One region of the Bacillus sp. SRI_025 genome, then DNA from elsewhere that is predicted to be linked to it. Evidence: a T-box and tRNA genes for the amino acid it is inferred to sense, from the RefSeq annotation. Region 1 holds a T-box; the other holds one or more tRNA genes.

The links. The T-box of region 1 lies ahead of alaS (alanine--tRNA ligase). A T-box ahead of a tRNA ligase gene usually reads a tRNA of that ligase, here a tRNA-Ala.
Region 2: it encodes a tRNA-Ala, which carries the amino acid that the T-box ahead of alaS (alanine--tRNA ligase) is inferred to sense. The anticodon was not compared.

Annotation. Positions count from the first base shown of each region.
Region 1 is NZ_JBYEGB010000002.1:376,988-385,134, forward strand. Features, by position in the region: gene AC20OE_RS06785 (amino acid ABC transporter permease) at 1-115, opposite strand, end outside; gene AC20OE_RS06790 (transporter substrate-binding domain-containing protein) at 193-1,002, opposite strand; gene AC20OE_RS06795 (amino acid ABC transporter ATP-binding protein) at 1,016-1,744, opposite strand; gene AC20OE_RS06800 (AI-2E family transporter) at 1,975-3,039, shown strand; T-box leader at 3,084-3,291, shown strand; gene alaS (alanine--tRNA ligase) at 3,372-6,008, shown strand; gene AC20OE_RS06810 (IreB family regulatory phosphoprotein) at 6,098-6,364, shown strand; gene ruvX (Holliday junction resolvase RuvX) at 6,368-6,784, shown strand; gene AC20OE_RS06820 (DUF1292 domain-containing protein) at 6,800-7,081, shown strand; gene AC20OE_RS06825 (biotin transporter BioY) at 7,236-7,802, shown strand; gene AC20OE_RS06830 (acyl-CoA synthetase) at 7,799-8,147, shown strand, end outside.
Region 2 is NZ_JBYEGB010000010.1:11,865-20,011, forward strand. Features, by position in the region: gene AC20OE_RS18550 (peptidoglycan recognition protein family protein) at 20-823, shown strand; gene AC20OE_RS18555 (hypothetical protein) at 940-1,089, shown strand; tRNA gene AC20OE_RS18560 (tRNA-Ala) at 1,177-1,249, opposite strand; gene gbsR (transcriptional regulator GbsR) at 1,322-1,879, opposite strand; gene betB (betaine-aldehyde dehydrogenase) at 2,087-3,556, shown strand; gene gbsB (choline dehydrogenase) at 3,584-4,792, shown strand; gene AC20OE_RS18580 (DinB family protein) at 4,833-5,312, opposite strand; gene AC20OE_RS18585 (NfeD family membrane protein) at 5,520-6,050, shown strand; gene floT (flotillin lipid rafts scaffold protein FloT) at 6,062-7,609, shown strand; gene AC20OE_RS18595 (N-acetyltransferase family protein) at 7,767-8,147, shown strand, end outside.

The DNA.
Region 1 (8,147 bases):
TGAGTGTACCGATCAAAAAGCTTCCAATCAGAGCAATGACACTTGCACCAATGGTATATTTAAAGCCTTCTAAATAAAGATGGAAATTTTCAGTGAGAATGGAAAACCGCAGCAATCAGTTCACTTCCTTCCTGATCAACAGGGGAGCCATTGAGCGGCTCACCTGAGGCATTGATGTTAACCAATCAAATGTTATTCTTTGATCCATTTTTTAAGAATTTTGTCATACTCACCATTGTCTTTTAACGTTTTTAAGGCTTTATTGATCGCATCAGTTAATTCTTGATCCCCTTTTTTCACAGCAATGCCATAAGGCTCATCTGTAAAGGTGCCGCCGACCACTTCGTAATTTGAATCCTCATCTGCCATACCAAATAAGATCGCATTATCAGTTGTCAGCACTTGCCCTTGATTTGATTTTAAAGCTGTAAAAGCCTCTTGATAGTTCTCAAATTCTAATACGGATACTTCAGGTGCTTTCTCACGGATATTTTGAGAAGAAGTAGATCCTTTCACGGCCAGCACCTTCGTTCCTTTTTTAAGATCATCAATGGATTGAATGTCGCTTCCTTTTTTCACAAGCAGTGATTGTCCTGCTTCAAAGTAAACATCTGAGAAATTGACTTCTTTTTTACGCTCTTCTGTAATTGTCATGGTGGCTACAATCGCATGGATATCCCCTTTTTGAAGCAAAGGAATTCTTGTTTTAGATGTCACTTCCTTAAATTCTGCTTTTCCTTCATCGCCGAGTATTTCCTTTGTGATGGCTTTTGCAATATCGATATCAAATCCTTCAATATCCCCGCTGCTCGGATTTTTTAGACCGAATAGCCGTGTGTCATTTTTTACACCGAAAATGATTTTTTTGTCTTTCTTAATGGCTTCTAAAGAACTTCCTTGTTTTGCATCAGTTGAGCCTTTTTCTGTAGATCCACAAGCAGCTAAAGCGGCGATGCAGCAAGTCATAAAGAGCAGCAGGCCAAAGCGTTTCATTTTTTTCATTAAACCATTCCCCCTAGTGATTTAAAATACGGCTTAAAAATAATTGAGCACGTTTCTCTTGCGGTTTTTCATAAAATGCAGCTGGTGTTGATTCTTCAAGAATTCTGCCCTCATCAATAAAGACAATGCGGTCGGCCACTTCACGGGCAAAGCCCATCTCATGCGTGACAACAACCATGGTCATGCCTTCACGGGCCAGCTGCTTCATCACATCTAATACCTCGCCGATCATCTCTGGATCAAGTGCAGATGTCGGTTCGTCAAAAAGCATCACCTCTGGTTTCATCGCAAGCCCTCTTGCAATGGCAACGCGCTGCTGCTGTCCGCCTGAGAGTCGTGAAGGGTAGGTGTCTGCTTTTTCAGGAATGCCGACTTTATTTAAATAAAATTCAGCTGTTTCCTTTGCTTCTTCCTTGCTCACTTTTTTGACCTTCATCGGCGCAAGCATAATGTTTTCAAGCACCGTCTTATGCGGATAGAGGTGGAAATGCTGAAAGACCATTCCGATATTTTGCCTGACAAGATTGATGTTGGTCTTCGGATGCTGAACAGACACTTGGTTGACGAGAACTTTTCCCGCATCAATGCTTTCAAGACGATTGATACACCTGAGCATCGTACTTTTACCAGATCCTGAAGGACCGATGATCACAACAACCTCCCCTTTTTGAATATGTAGGTTAATGTCCTTAAGTACATGGAAATGGCCATAATGCTTGTTGACTTCTTCGAATGTGATCATGAAGAACCTCCTCTTGTGTTTCATTGGCTAAAGCTAAAGTGGATTCTAGCACAACTTGTGTAAAAAGAAGTAAATGTTGGAATATTTTCTGACGAGATTTTACAGCAAATAGTGACTTTGGATGGAGCTGTATGTTTCATGTGTATTCATTTTTAACAAAGTTAGGACAAATTTTATTTACGTGGATAATTGCAGAAGATGGTTAAACAATAAGAAAAGAGGTGAAAAAGGTGAAGAAACGTCCGATCCAATTTCTGATATATGCTGCAGGGATCTTGCTTGTCCTTGCATCCTTGCTCATTTTACTTCAGCTCGACGAGTTATGGATGCCTGTTTTTTTATTGCTGAAGGCGGTTCTCATTCCGCTTCTCATCGCCATTTTTATTTCTTATCTGCTTTATCCGATTGTGGAAAGACTTCATGCACGAGGGCTGCCGAGAACAGTCAGTCTCTTACTCATCTATGTCCTGTTTTTTGGCGGGATTGGGTTTGCGGTTTATAAAGGAGCGCCTGTGATGATCGCACAGTTAAATGAGCTGTCAGAACAAATTCCTGTCCTCGCTGAAACTTATAATGGCGCTTTATCACATATTCATCGTCATACGAGCCACTGGCCTGACGGACTTCACGACCGCTTGGACCGCTTCATTGTTCAATCGGAGACATATGCAGCCAATAGTGCTGAGCGGATGATTCTTAGCTGTAAGGTTTTATTTGATTACGCATTAGTCGCAGCACTCATTCCTTTTCTTGTTTTTTATATGGTGAAGGATATGAACACGATGAAGCGGGCGGCATGGTATTTAACGCCGCCATCATTTAGAAAGAGGGGAAAAGCTTTTGTCAAAGCAGTGGATGAATCGCTTGGTGATTATATTCGAGGGCAGCTGCTTGTTTGTTCTTTAATCGGGGGTGCAGCAGCCATTGTGCTCTGGCTTTTTCATATCCCGTATCCGCTTGTTCTTGGGATGCTGATAGGGGCAACGAACGTGATTCCTTATTTTGGACCGATTATTGGCGCAGTTCCTGCCATCTTTATTGCGTTTACCATCTCGGTGAAATCGGTCATCATTGTACTGATCACAGTAGCGGTGCTGCAATTTTTAGAGAGCAATGTCCTCAGCCCAATCATTGTAGGGCGAAGTCTTCATATGCATCCTGTCGTCATTATGCTTGTCTTGCTTGCAGGAGGAGAGCTGTTTGGCTTAATTGGGATGATTTTAGCCGTACCAGCAGCTGCAATTATCAGGGTGATCATTGTGCAATATATCCTGATGAGACGAAGCGTTCATTGACAAGACGAGCCGAGTTGTCTATAATAATTTCGATTCATACATATTGAAATTCAATGACGGACCCGAGTACGTTAAAAAGCTGTTGCAGAGAGAGGCTTTATTTGCTGAGAAAAGCCTTATCAGACCTTTAACGGAAGCTAGTCCCGAGTGCAGATAAACACTGCCGCTCTCTTCCGGCGTTATCGGATGTGAAGGTGATAGACGAATTTGTCTATAATCAGGGTGGTACCGCGAGAACATCTCGTCCCTGTGTAAGTCGTTTTGTGCTTGCATAGGGCGGGATGTTTTTTCGTTTGTGTGGAGATTGATGAATGATAAGGGAGGATTTTTGAATGAAAACTTTAACTTCAGCTCAAGTACGTCAAATGTTTTTAGACTTCTTTAAAGAAAAAGGACATGCTGTAGAACCGAGTGCGTCTCTTGTACCGCATGACGATCCGACACTTTTATGGATCAACAGTGGTGTGGCAACATTAAAGAAATACTTTGATGGTCGCGTCGTACCTGAAAATCCGCGTATTTGCAACGCGCAAAAATCGATTCGTACAAATGATATTGAAAATGTAGGGAAGACAGCACGCCATCACACGTTCTTTGAAATGCTTGGCAACTTCTCTATTGGTGACTACTTTAAAGAAGAGGCCATTGAATGGGCGTGGGAATTCCTCACAAGTGACGAGTGGATTGGCTTTGATCCGAATTTGTTATCTGTAACAGTCCACCCAGAGGACGAAGAAGCGTATATCCTTTGGAGAGATAAAATTGGTGTGCCTGAAGAACGTATTATCCGTCTGGAAGGAAACTTCTGGGATATAGGCGAGGGCCCAAGCGGACCGAATACAGAAATTTTCTATGACCGAGGTGAATCATACGGTCACGACATGAACGATCCAGAATTATATCCAGGCGGGGAAAACGAGCGTTATTTAGAAGTATGGAATCTCGTGTTCTCTGAATTCAACCATAATCCAGATGGATCATACACACCACTGCCGAAGAAAAACATTGATACAGGGATGGGTCTTGAACGAATGGTATCTGTCATTCAAAATGTGCCGACGAACTTCGATACAGACCTATTCATGCCAATTATTCGCGCAGTCGAAACGATCTCTGGAGAAAGCTATGGCGAAACAAAGGAAAAGGATACAGCATTCAAAGTGATTGCTGACCACATCCGGACAGTTGCCTTTGCTGTAAGTGACGGAGCACTTCCTTCCAATGAAGGCCGCGGATATGTATTAAGACGTTTGCTGCGCCGCGCTGTGCGTTATGCAAAAACGATCCATATCCACCGTCCGTTTATGTATGATTTAGTGCCAGTTGTTGCTGAAATCATGAAGGATTTCTACCCAGATGTACAAGCAAAAGAAGAATTTATTGCGAAAGTCATCAAAAACGAAGAAGAACGTTTCCACGAAACACTGAACGAAGGGTTAGCCATTTTGTCAGAAGTGATCAAAAAAGAAAGAGACAAAGGCAGCTCACAAATTTCAGGTGAAGATGTATTTAAGCTGTATGATACGTATGGATTCCCTGTCGAGCTGACAGAAGAATATGCAGAAGATGAGAACATGACAGTTGATCGAGAAGGCTTCCAAGCGGAAATGGAGAAGCAGCGTGAACGTGCAAGAAATGCGAGACAAGATGTCGGCAGTATGCAGGTTCAAGGGGGCGCTCTAGGCGATATCAAAGTAGAAAGCACCTTCGTTGGCTATGAAAATCTAACAGCAGATGCCCGTATCATTGAATTGCTTCAAAATGGTGAAATTGTCTCGGAAGCACATGAAGGAGACACGGTGCAAATCTTGTTAGATGAAACTCCATTCTATGCGGAAAGCGGCGGACAAGTAGCGGATAAAGGGACACTAAAAAGTGCAGAAGCCATCATTGAGATCAAAGATGTGAAAAAAGCGCCAAACGGTCAGCATGTCCATGAAGGAGTCGTCGTAAGCGGTACGGCTCAAAAAGGTCTCGAAGTCACTGCAGAAGTGGAATCAGCTCTTCGAAAAGGTATTGTGAAAAACCATACAGCGACACACCTTCTGCATCAGGCGCTAAAAGATGTATTAGGCAGCCACGTGAACCAAGCAGGGTCATTGGTGAATGAAAACAGACTTCGTTTTGATTTCTCTCACTTTGGACAAGTGACGAAAGAAGAATTGTCTCAAATTGAAAAAATCGTGAACGAAAAGATTTGGGAAGGCATTTCGGTTGCGATTGACCTGAAGCCAATTGCTGAAGCAAAAGAAATGGGCGCAATGGCGCTGTTTGGCGAAAAGTATGGCGATATTGTCCGCGTAGTCCAAGTCGGCGATTACAGCATCGAGCTATGCGGCGGCTGTCACGTGCAAAACACTGCGGAAATCGGTTTGTTTAAAATTGCGTCTGAGTCGGGTATTGGTGCTGGAACACGCCGTATTGAAGCTGTGACTGGTCAAGGTGCCTATGAAGAATTAAATGACCAGCTGGCGATTTTAGAGCAGGCAGCAAGTGAGCTGAAGTCAAATACGAAGGACGTACCAAAACGAATCGCTTCATTACAGGCGGATTTAAAAGAGGTTCAAAGAGAAAACGAATCTCTTCTTGCGAAATTAAGCCAAGCAGAAGCAGGCTCTATTTTAGAGAAAGTGACTGAAATTGCCGGAGTGAAAGTATTAACTGAAAAAGTAAATGCTAAAGACATGAACCATTTAAGAACAATGGTTGATGACTTGAAAGCTAAATTAGGATCAGCTGTCATCGTCCTGGGAGCCGTTCAAAACGGAAAAGTAAACATTTCAGCAGGAGTGACAAAAGACGTGATCGAAAAAGGTCTGCATGCAGGGAAGCTTGTGAAGCAGGCAGCTGAAATCTGCGGCGGAGGCGGAGGCGGACGTCCAGATATGGCACAAGCAGGCGGAAAACAACCAGAAAAACTTGAAGAAGCACTGGCATCTGTCGAAGAATCTGTCAAATCCGTTTTATAATCAGGCGATGTAGTGTAGAATAATGGTATTAGATGAGCGGTTAGAAAAAAGCTTGCTAGTAGAATGTTGGAAGAGAGGTGCAAGAAGCAGTGAGTTCATTTGATAAGACAATGAAGTTTAACTTCTCTGATGATTCAGCTGAAACCAATGTGAATGAAGTGCTCATTACAGTTCATGACGCACTCCAAGAAAAAGGATACAACCCGATCAATCAAATTGTCGGATACTTGCTGTCAGGCGACCCTGCTTATATTCCAAGACATCAGGATGCACGCAACCTAATTCGTAAACTAGAACGAGACGAATTAATTGAGGAATTGGTTAAATCGTACTTAGAGACACATAAAGAGGCGTAAAACATGAGAATTTTAGGCTTAGATTTAGGCACGAAAACCCTTGGTGTTGCGATCAGTGATGAAATGGGATGGACAGCGCAAGGGATTGAAACAATTAAAATTGATGAAGCAGGCGGAGACTTTGGTCTCAGCCGCCTGTCTGAGATTGTTGCAGAATATGGAGCGGATAAAATTGTACTTGGCTTTCCAAAAAATATGAACGGCACGGTCGGTCCTAGAGGCGAAGCCAGCCAATCATTTGCGAAAGTGCTAGAAAACACGTACAATGTTCCTGTTGTGCTTTGGGACGAGCGTCTGTCAACAATGGCAGCGGAAAAAATGCTCATCTCTGCAGATGTGAGCAGACAAAAGCGTAAAAAAGTCATTGATAAAATGGCGGCTGTTATGATCCTGCAAGGATATTTAGACAGCTTAAATTAAAATGAGGTGAATCAAATGGAACACGGAGAAAAGCAAATTACAATCGTTGATGATAATGGAAATGAACAGCTTTGCGAAGTACTATTTACTTTTGAAAGCGACCATTTTAACAAATCTTATGTTCTTTACTACCCAATTTCTGAGCAAGACAATGAGGAAATTGAAATTCATGCATCAAGCTTCACACCGAACGAAGACGGTGAAGATGGCGAGCTAGAGCCGATTGAAACGGATGAAGAGTGGGACATGATTGAAGAAACGTTAAACACGTTCTTAGATCAAGAAGACGAAGAATAGAACGAATAAAAGGCCTGTGAACAGATCTTCTTGATCTTTCTTCACAGGTCTTTTTTTACGATCATTATGTTAACTTAAATTTATTTCATGTTGACATAATGAACTGTACCTTTTACTCTATTTTTAACAATAAATTGAGTGAGGGGCATGAATATTGAGAATTCAAGATATGATGCAAATAGCGTTAATGACAGCGGTTATCGGGATGTTAGGCTTGATCCCGCCGATTTTACTGACATTTACACCTGTACCGATTACATTGCAAACCGCAGGTCTTTTGCTTGCTGGGGGGCTGTTAAAGCCAAAGCAAGCACTGATCAGTTTATGTCTTTTTCTTTTGGTTGTGGCAGCAGGCGCACCTCTTTTGTCAGGTGGGAGAGGCGGGATAGGGGTCTTTTTTGGTCCAAGTGGTGGTTTTCTTCTTGCTTATCCTGTTGCTGCCTTCATGATCAGCTTATGGGTGAACCGGCTGAAAAAAGTAACCGCACTGCGTCTTTTTGTGATCTATGCGGTTTGCAGTATTGTGATTTTGTATATGAGCGGTATTCCTTTTCAAGCCATGATGATGCATATTAAGGTGTCGCAGGCGGCTTTCCTTAGTTTGATTTATCTTCCAGGTGATCTCATCAAAGCGGGAATGTGCGCTTTCTTTACGGTCAAAATCATACAGGCCATGTCCTATCGAAAAAGGGATCTGCATAAAGGGAGGCGTGCAGTTTGAACAGAATAACGGAAAGCTATGCAGTACATGCAGAAATGAAACGAGATCAGATTGCCATCATAGATGAGCAAGAAAGCATTACATATGAAGATTGGTATGAACGTGTGCAGAGATCGGCACAGTGGTTACAAGGAACGGCTCATCAGCAAAAAAGAATCGCTTTTTTATTATCAAATGGTGCTTCTTTTCTTCAAATATTTGCGGGCGCTGCTTGTGCAGGGTGGACAGCCGTTCCGCTTGATCCGAGATGGAGTCATCAAGAATGTGTAGAAAAGCTCTTGTTAAGTGAGGCGGATCTCGCCATTATAGAGGATCGATTGATGAAAAGATTTGAACAGGGAAGCG
Region 2 (8,147 bases), on a different contig from region 1:
TACTTGAAGGAGAAACGACATGGTGAAAGTCATTCAAGCATTGATCCCAAAACAACATCGCAACAGACCAGGAAACACGATGAAGCCGCTCTATATTACAGTGCATAATACGTCAAATAGTGCAAAAGGTGCTAATGCGGCCAGTCATGCAGCGTTTGTTGCACGTTCAAGTACCGGTGTCAGCTGGCATTACACTGTTGATGATCAGGTGATTTATCAGCATTTACCGTTAAACGAAAACGGCTGGCACGCAGGGGATGGCAGAGGCACCGGCAATATGAAGTCAATTGGAATTGAAATTTGTGAAAATGCAGACGGTAACTTTGAACAAGCAGTCGAAAATGCCCAATGGCTCATTCGCAAGCTGATAGGAGATTTGGGGATTCCTTTATCAAATGTAGTGCCTCATAAACATTGGAGTGGGAAAGAGTGTCCAAGGAAACTTCTCGGACGATGGGATCAGTTTAAAGCTGGCATAGCCACAGCGCATACCGGCAGCAAAAGCACAAGAAAACCAGTTCAGGTAGAAAGCTTGAGCCACAAAGCACCTGTTTCCAAACAGAAATCGTCAAATCTGCCATCTGGCATTTTAAAAGTAACCAAGCCCTTAACAAAAGGCCCTCAAGTCACTGCCGTGCAAAAAGCCTTATCTTCCCTCTATTTTTACCCAGACAAAGGGGCAAAAAACAACGGGATTGATGGCTATTATGGACCGAAAACGGCAAATGCGGTCAAGCGGTTCCAGCTCATGAATGGCTTAACAGCAGACGGAATTTACGGACCGAAGACGAAGAACAAAATCGAACAATTGCTGAAGAAGTGATGATCTATAAAAAGTGCTATCAGCAAGTGAGGAAATGCTTCCTTGCTGATAGCTAACAAAAAATGACATCATGTGTGATACAATCAACCAAATCACTATCATGAGAGGAGAGAAAAATGAAAAAAGAACTGTTCCAGATCATCATGCTGTCAGTGCTACTCATCTATTTCATTTATCACGGAATGACGAGCGATTTTCCTGTGTCCTATACAATCATTCTCATCTTAACTTATCTTTCTGTGATTACATACCGCATCATAAATTGATTAAGAATACGAAAAAACAAAGAACAAGCATAAGAGATATGTACATAAAAAAAACCATCCTTGATTTCTCAAGAATGGTTTTTCGTATGGAGCATAGCGGGATCGAACCGCTGACCTCTACGCTGCCAGCGTAGCGCTCTCCCAGCTGAGCTAATGCCCCGAGGTATGACGACATAATTTATTATAATCAATCCTCCTGTGAAATTCAAGCTGTAAAACGTAAACACAACGTCTATTTTTCCTTCTGCTCAATTGGAATATAATCAAAAATTTCACCAGAATGAACAGAATGGGCTAATCGTCTCAACCAGTCATAATAGGCTTTTGAGCTTTCAAGCTGCTCAATGAGCTGCTGCGCTTCTTCTCTTACATGTTCCTGCAGCTGATCATCATGCGCCACCTCTTGAAGCTGCACTTGCGCTTCTTCGATTGCCGTTAAATTGACCTCGACCTCTCTTTCCCATTTTTGCGGAAAAAAGTTTGTGAAAAACTTAAAAAAGTCTTTTTCAGCAACAAAGCTGTGTTTTCTTCGGCCTCTGTGAAACGTCTTTTTGACAATATTCATGTCTTGCAGCTTTTTCACACCCGTACTCATACTCGGCTTACTCATTTGCAGCTCTTCACGCATTTCATCGAGTGTCATTTCCTCGTTTAAATACATCGTCCCATATAGAATACCTGCACTTCGTGTAATGCCATAGAGATCCATCGTTTCAGCTATGGAATCAATGACTAGATCTTTAGCAGCTAAAATACGATCTTCTGCTTGCGGCTGTTCCTGCTTTTTCATTTTGTCCCTGCTTTCTATTAAGAGAATTCAATCCGTTCAAAAAAATCTTTATGGACTATATGTTAACGAAAGAATACAAAAAGTCAAAATAAATGAAACATATCTCCCCTTTGACAGAAAAATTTGAACATGATAAGTTAATTATGTTCAAAACGTTAAATTTTTATTTAACAAACTTACCAAAGAGAATCAGAGGAGGTTCCTTCTATGAGTCAAACACTATTTATAGACGGACAATGGGTTGGCGCTAAAAGTACCGACACGCGGGATATCATCAATCCGTTCAATCAAGAAGTGATCGCGACAGTCAGCGAAGGATCTAGAAATGACGCGCAGCTAGCCATTAAAGCAGCGAGAAAAGCCTTCGATCAAGGGGGCTGGGCAAATCTTCCTGGACTTGAAAGAGGAAATATTGTGTTTAAGATAGCTGAATTGATTAGACGTGATCTTGATGAACTAGCCAAATTGGAATCACTTGATACAGGCAAAACTTTAGAGGAAAGCAAGGCAGATATGGATGATATTGCGAACGTGTTCCAATATTACGCAGGACTGGCTGATAAAGATGGCGGGGAAATCATTGCATCGCCAATTCCAAACTCGAAAAGTGAATTAATCAGAGAGCCTGTCGGTGTATGCGGACAAATCACTCCTTGGAACTATCCATTGCTTCAAGCAAGCTGGAAAATCGCGCCGGCTCTTGCGGCGGGAAATACAATTGTTTTAAAGCCAAGTGAAATCACACCACTCACCACAATTAAAGTATTTAAACTCATGGAAGAAGCGGGCGTTCCGGCAGGCGTTGCAAACCTAGTGCTTGGACCTGGGGCAACGGTTGGAGATGAGCTTGCTGTGAATGATCAAGTAGATCTGATTTCATTTACAGGCGGTATTGATACAGGGAAGAAAATTATGCAGGGAGCCAGCGGTAATGTGAAAAAAATAGCCCTTGAGCTTGGCGGAAAGAATCCAAATATTGTGTTTCAAGATGCTGATTTAGACGTAGCGGTTGACCAGGCAATGAATGCTGTGTTTTTCCATGCAGGGCAAGTGTGTTCAGCAGGGTCACGTTTGCTGGTGGAAGAATCCATTCATGATGAATTTTTAGAAGAACTGGTGAAGCGTACGAAAAAAATCAAGCTAGGCAACGGCTTTGATGAAGACACCCAGAGCGGGCCGCTCATCTCAGCTGAGCATCGAGAAAAAGTAGAAAAATACGTCAGCATCGGTTTAGAAGAAGGCGCTAAGTTAGAGACAGGTGGAAAAAGACCTGACGCAGAGGAGCTGCAAAATGGGTTCTTCTACTTGCCGACCATTTTCTCAGGCTGCACGTCAGATATGCGGATTGTGCAAGAAGAAGTCTTTGGACCTGTCCTGACAGTCGAATCCTTCCATACAGAGGAAGAAGTCATCAAGCTGGCAAATGATACGATTTATGGATTAGCAGGAGCTGTGTGGTCTTCTGATATCAGCAAAGCCGAAAGAGTGGCTCGGCAATTAAGATTAGGCACGGTTTGGATCAATGATTTCCATCCTTATTTTGCTCAAGCACCTTGGGGTGGCTATAAGCAATCAGGCATTGGGCGTGAATTAGGACGCACGGGACTTGAGGAATATACCGAGCTGAAGCATTTATATCGAAATACAAAACCTGAAGCAGTTCATTGGTTTAAATAAAAATTACGCATTTGGAGGAGATTCTATATGACACTAAATATGAAAATTGAAAGCATGCAGAAATTCCATACATTTGAAATTCCGACTGTCATCAAACACGGCATTGGTGCAGTGAAACATGTCGGGGAAGAAGTAAAAGCATACGGCGTTTCAAAGGTATTGCTTGTAACAGACCCCGGCATTTATCAAGCGGGCGTGGTGGACCCCGTCATTGCTTCATTAAAAGAAGCGCAAATTGATGTTGTTCTATTTAATAAAGTAGAGCCAAATCCGCCAGTCCGTCTAGTGAACGAAGGATCTGCTTTATATGAAAAAGAAGGCTGTAATGGATTAGTCGCAGTAGGCGGCGGCAGCTCAATGGATACAGCCAAGGCAATTGGAGTAGAGGCGACTCATGAAGGCTCAGTTCTTGATTACGAAGCGGCAGAGGGGAAAAAACCGCTTGAAAACAGAATCCCGCCTTTAACCACTATTCCGACAACAGCTGGTACAGGTTCAGAAGTGACGCAATGGGCAGTCATTACTGATGAAGAAAGAGAATTCAAATTCAATACAGGTGGTCCTCTTATTGCAGCTCATCTTACAGTGATTGACCCAGAGCTTCATGTATCCATGCCGCCTCATGTGACAGCAATGACTGGAATTGACGCGCTTGCTCACGCGATTGAATGCTATACGATGAAATTTGCTCAGCCGATTACAGATGCGGTAGCACTCATGGCCATTGAATATGCAGCTCATTATATTCGCCGTGCCTTTGCTGATGGTGAGGACTTGGAAGCCAGATATGGAATGGCACAAGCTGCGATGCTTGCCGGGCTTTCTTATGGAAGTGAATCAGCTGGCGCTGCACATGCGATGAGCCAAACACTCGGAGGCATTATTCCTGTCGCGCACGGTCAGTGTGTTGCAGCGATGATGGGACCAGTGATGGAATATAACTGGAAAGGGTATCCGGAAAAATTCGCACGAATTGCGCAAGCGTTTGGGGTTGATACAAGCAGAATGACAACAGAGGAAGCAGCCAAAGCAGCCGTGAACTGGATGTATGATTTAGTAGAAGATTTAGAAATTCCTTCATTAGAAGAACAAGGTGTATCAAAAGATATGATTGACCGTTTATCTAAAGAAGCGATGAAAGATCCGCAAACAGTTGGAAACCCAAGAGATCTAAACGAAAAAGCGTACAAATGGATTTATGCGCGCTGCTTTGAGTTAACACCTAAAACAGTGTAACAATGAAAAAAGGCTCCCTAAAGGGAGTCCTTTTTATGTTTTATAGTTGTTCTTTAATTTCTTTGATTTGATGAATATGGCGTTTTTCATGTGCGCCGATAAAATCAAGATATTGCTTAAGGGATAGCTCTTTAAACACAGGGTGTGCAATGACGCGTTTGAAATCTTCCTCAGTAAATGTTGATAAAATTTGATTGAGCTGCTCACGAGCTGTATCGAGCTCATCCTTTAAATGTGTAGGTGTCACATGCTTGTGCTCAGGCGCAACAATACTAGGCGCAGTGGCTTTTTTCGAACGATCCTCTGCCATTTCCACCGGCTTTGGTTCATATTCTTTGATCGGTGCTTTTTTCCCCTCAGCAGCTAGATGTTTTGCTGCAACTAGGTCCATTTTCTTTAAATGATCTGCTACCTCTTGAATACTCCAAGTATCATCAGATAATTTTTGGTTCAATTGTTCTTCGCTCAAACCTTGCAGCTCGTGCCACAATTCTTGTCTTGCTTCATGTAATAAACTCATTTTCTTCATCACCTCAAGATCAAATTTTAACATAAGGGTACATGACAATCATTCTTGAGCTATCCGAAAATCCCCTTGAAGAATTGTGATGAAATATGAAACCTTTACAAAAGTGGTTCGTATTACCTGTTACAAGGAATACATTGGAGGTGAGTATGATCTAAATGAAACAACAGATGTTCATTTCATGAAGAAAGGGTGAGGAAGATGGATGTGTTTGGGCTGCCTCTTCAGACGCTGTATTTATACATATTGATGATATCAGGAATCCTGACACTTGTTTTCGTCTTTTTCGGCGATGTATTTGATGGATGGTTTGAAGCGATCCCTGTTCCATTCCTTCAACCAACATTGATCCTCGCATTTCTTACCTTTTTCTCGGCTGGAGGGTTTATCTCTGAAAAAACAGCAATTGTAGGAAGTGGACTTGGCGCAGTATTATCTGCCATCCTCGCAGTGATCCTTGTGACCTGTTTGAATGTATTTGTATTAGTCCCGCTTTCCTCTGCTGAAGAATCTCTCTCTTATACGGAGGCCGATTTAAAAGGAAGAACTGGGGAGATCATTGTATCTGTTCCAAAAGACGGGTTTGGAGAAGTGCTGTTAATCAGTAACAGCGGGAAAATCTCAAAGCCAGCTGTCAGCTTCGACAAAGAGGAGATTCCATATGGAACCCGTGTGCTAGTTGTCGAAGTGAACAAAGGCGTCTTATCTGTTATACCAAATGAAGAAATCTAGGAGGGAATGCTATGCCAGGAACAACTATTTTAGTGATCATTGGAATTGTGCTTGTCATTCTTATTGCACTTATTGGTGTATTTGTTTCTAAATACCGGACAGCAGGTCCAGATGAAGCATTAATCGTGACAGGAAGTTATCTAGGAAGTAAAAATGTCCACGTGGACGAAGGTGGAAACAAGATTAAGATTGTAAGAGGCGGCGGTACCTTTGTCCTTCCAGTCTTTCAACAAGCAGAGCCGCTCAGCTTACTATCTAGCAAGCTAGATGTTTCAACCCCTGAAGTCTATACCGAACAAGGTGTACCGGTCATGGCGGATGGAACGGCCATCATAAAAATTGGTGGATCGATTGAAGAAATTGCTACTGCTGCAGAGCAATTTTTAGGTAAAACAAAAGAAGATCGTGAAAACGAAGCGAGAGAAGTATTAGAAGGTCACCTTCGTTCCATCTTAGGGTCAATGACAGTTGAAGAGATTTATAAAAACAGAGAAAAATTTTCACAAGAAGTACAACGCGTTGCTTCTCAAGATTTAGCGAAAATGGGTCTAGTCATTGTCTCGTTTACGATCAAAGATGTTCGTGATAAAAATGGCTATTTAGAATCTCTAGGTAAACCAAGAATTGCACAAGTAAAACGCGATGCAGATATTGCAACGGCTGAAGCAGATAAAGAAACACGGATCAAACGTGCCGAAGCAGATAAAGATGCGAAGAAATCAGAGCTTGAGCGTGCTACTGAAATCGCTGAAGCAGAAAAGATTAATGAATTGAAAAGAGCAGAATTCAGACGTGAACAGGATACAGCGAAAGCAAGTGCTGACCAAGCGTACGATTTAGAAACCGCTCGTAACCGTCAGCACGTAACTGAACAAGAAATGCAAGTCAAAATCATTGAGCGTCAGAAACAAATTGAATTAGAAGAAAAAGAGATTCAGCGTCGTGAACGTCAATATGATTCTGAAGTGAAAAAGAAAGCAGATGCGGACCGTTATGCTGTTGAGCAGTCGGCTGCGGCAGAAAAAGCAAAACGTCTTGCTGAAGCAGATGCGAAGAAATACAGCATTGAAGCAATGGCAAAAGCAGAAGCTGAGAAAGTTCGTATTGACGGGCTTGCCAAAGCGGAAGCGGATCGTGCGAAAGGGGAAACAGAAGCAGAAGTCATTAGACTAAAAGGACTTGCAGAAGCCGAAGCGAAAGAGAAAATTGCGGAAGCATTCGAACAGTATGGTCAGGCAGCGATTCTTGATATGATTGTCAAAATGCTTCCTGAATATGCGAAGCAAGTATCTGCACCACTTTCTAACATTGATAAAATTACTGTTGTGGATACAGGCGGTAACGGTGAAGGCAGCGGTGCCAATAAAGTTACAGGCTATGCCACAAATCTCATGTCTAGTCTTCAAGAGAGTCTGAAAGCATCCTCTGGAATTGATGTGAAAGAAATTATTGAGAACTTTTCTGGCAAAGGCAATGTGAAGCAAAGCATTCAAGAACTGACAAATGAAATCAAACAACCAAGAAAAATCGAAAAAGCTGATGATCAAATAGAACAATAAAATCAAAAGACACCTTCCACCAGAAGGTGTCACTTTTTTATAGAAGAAGATTTAACCATTGAAAGATGTGCTGACAAAACGCTAGTCATTGAATTCTATGTAATAGAAATTTATCATAATGAAGATAAGGTGGAAAAAGCTAAAAGGAGTGGAGCGGATGAAGGTGAGACATGCTGTACATCAAGATATTCCAAAAATCGCCGAGATTCATGTGAAAAGCTGGCAGACGACTTATCAAGGGATTATTTCGCAGGAGTATTTAGATGGTTTAACCATTGAAGATCGGGAAGAGAGCTGGAGAAGAAGGCCGCTTAAAGGCACGTTTGTCGCGGAAGATGAGGATGGCGTTTTTGGTTTTGCTTCTTTCGGAAAACAACGTGACGAACGTTATTCTACATATGATGGAGAGCTATATGCCATCTATTTATTACAACAGAAACAGAAATCAGGGGCGGGTATTGCTTTAATTGCTAAAGGTGTCGAGTATTTAATTGAAAAAGGATATCAGAAGTTGATGCTATGGGTGTTTGAACAAAAT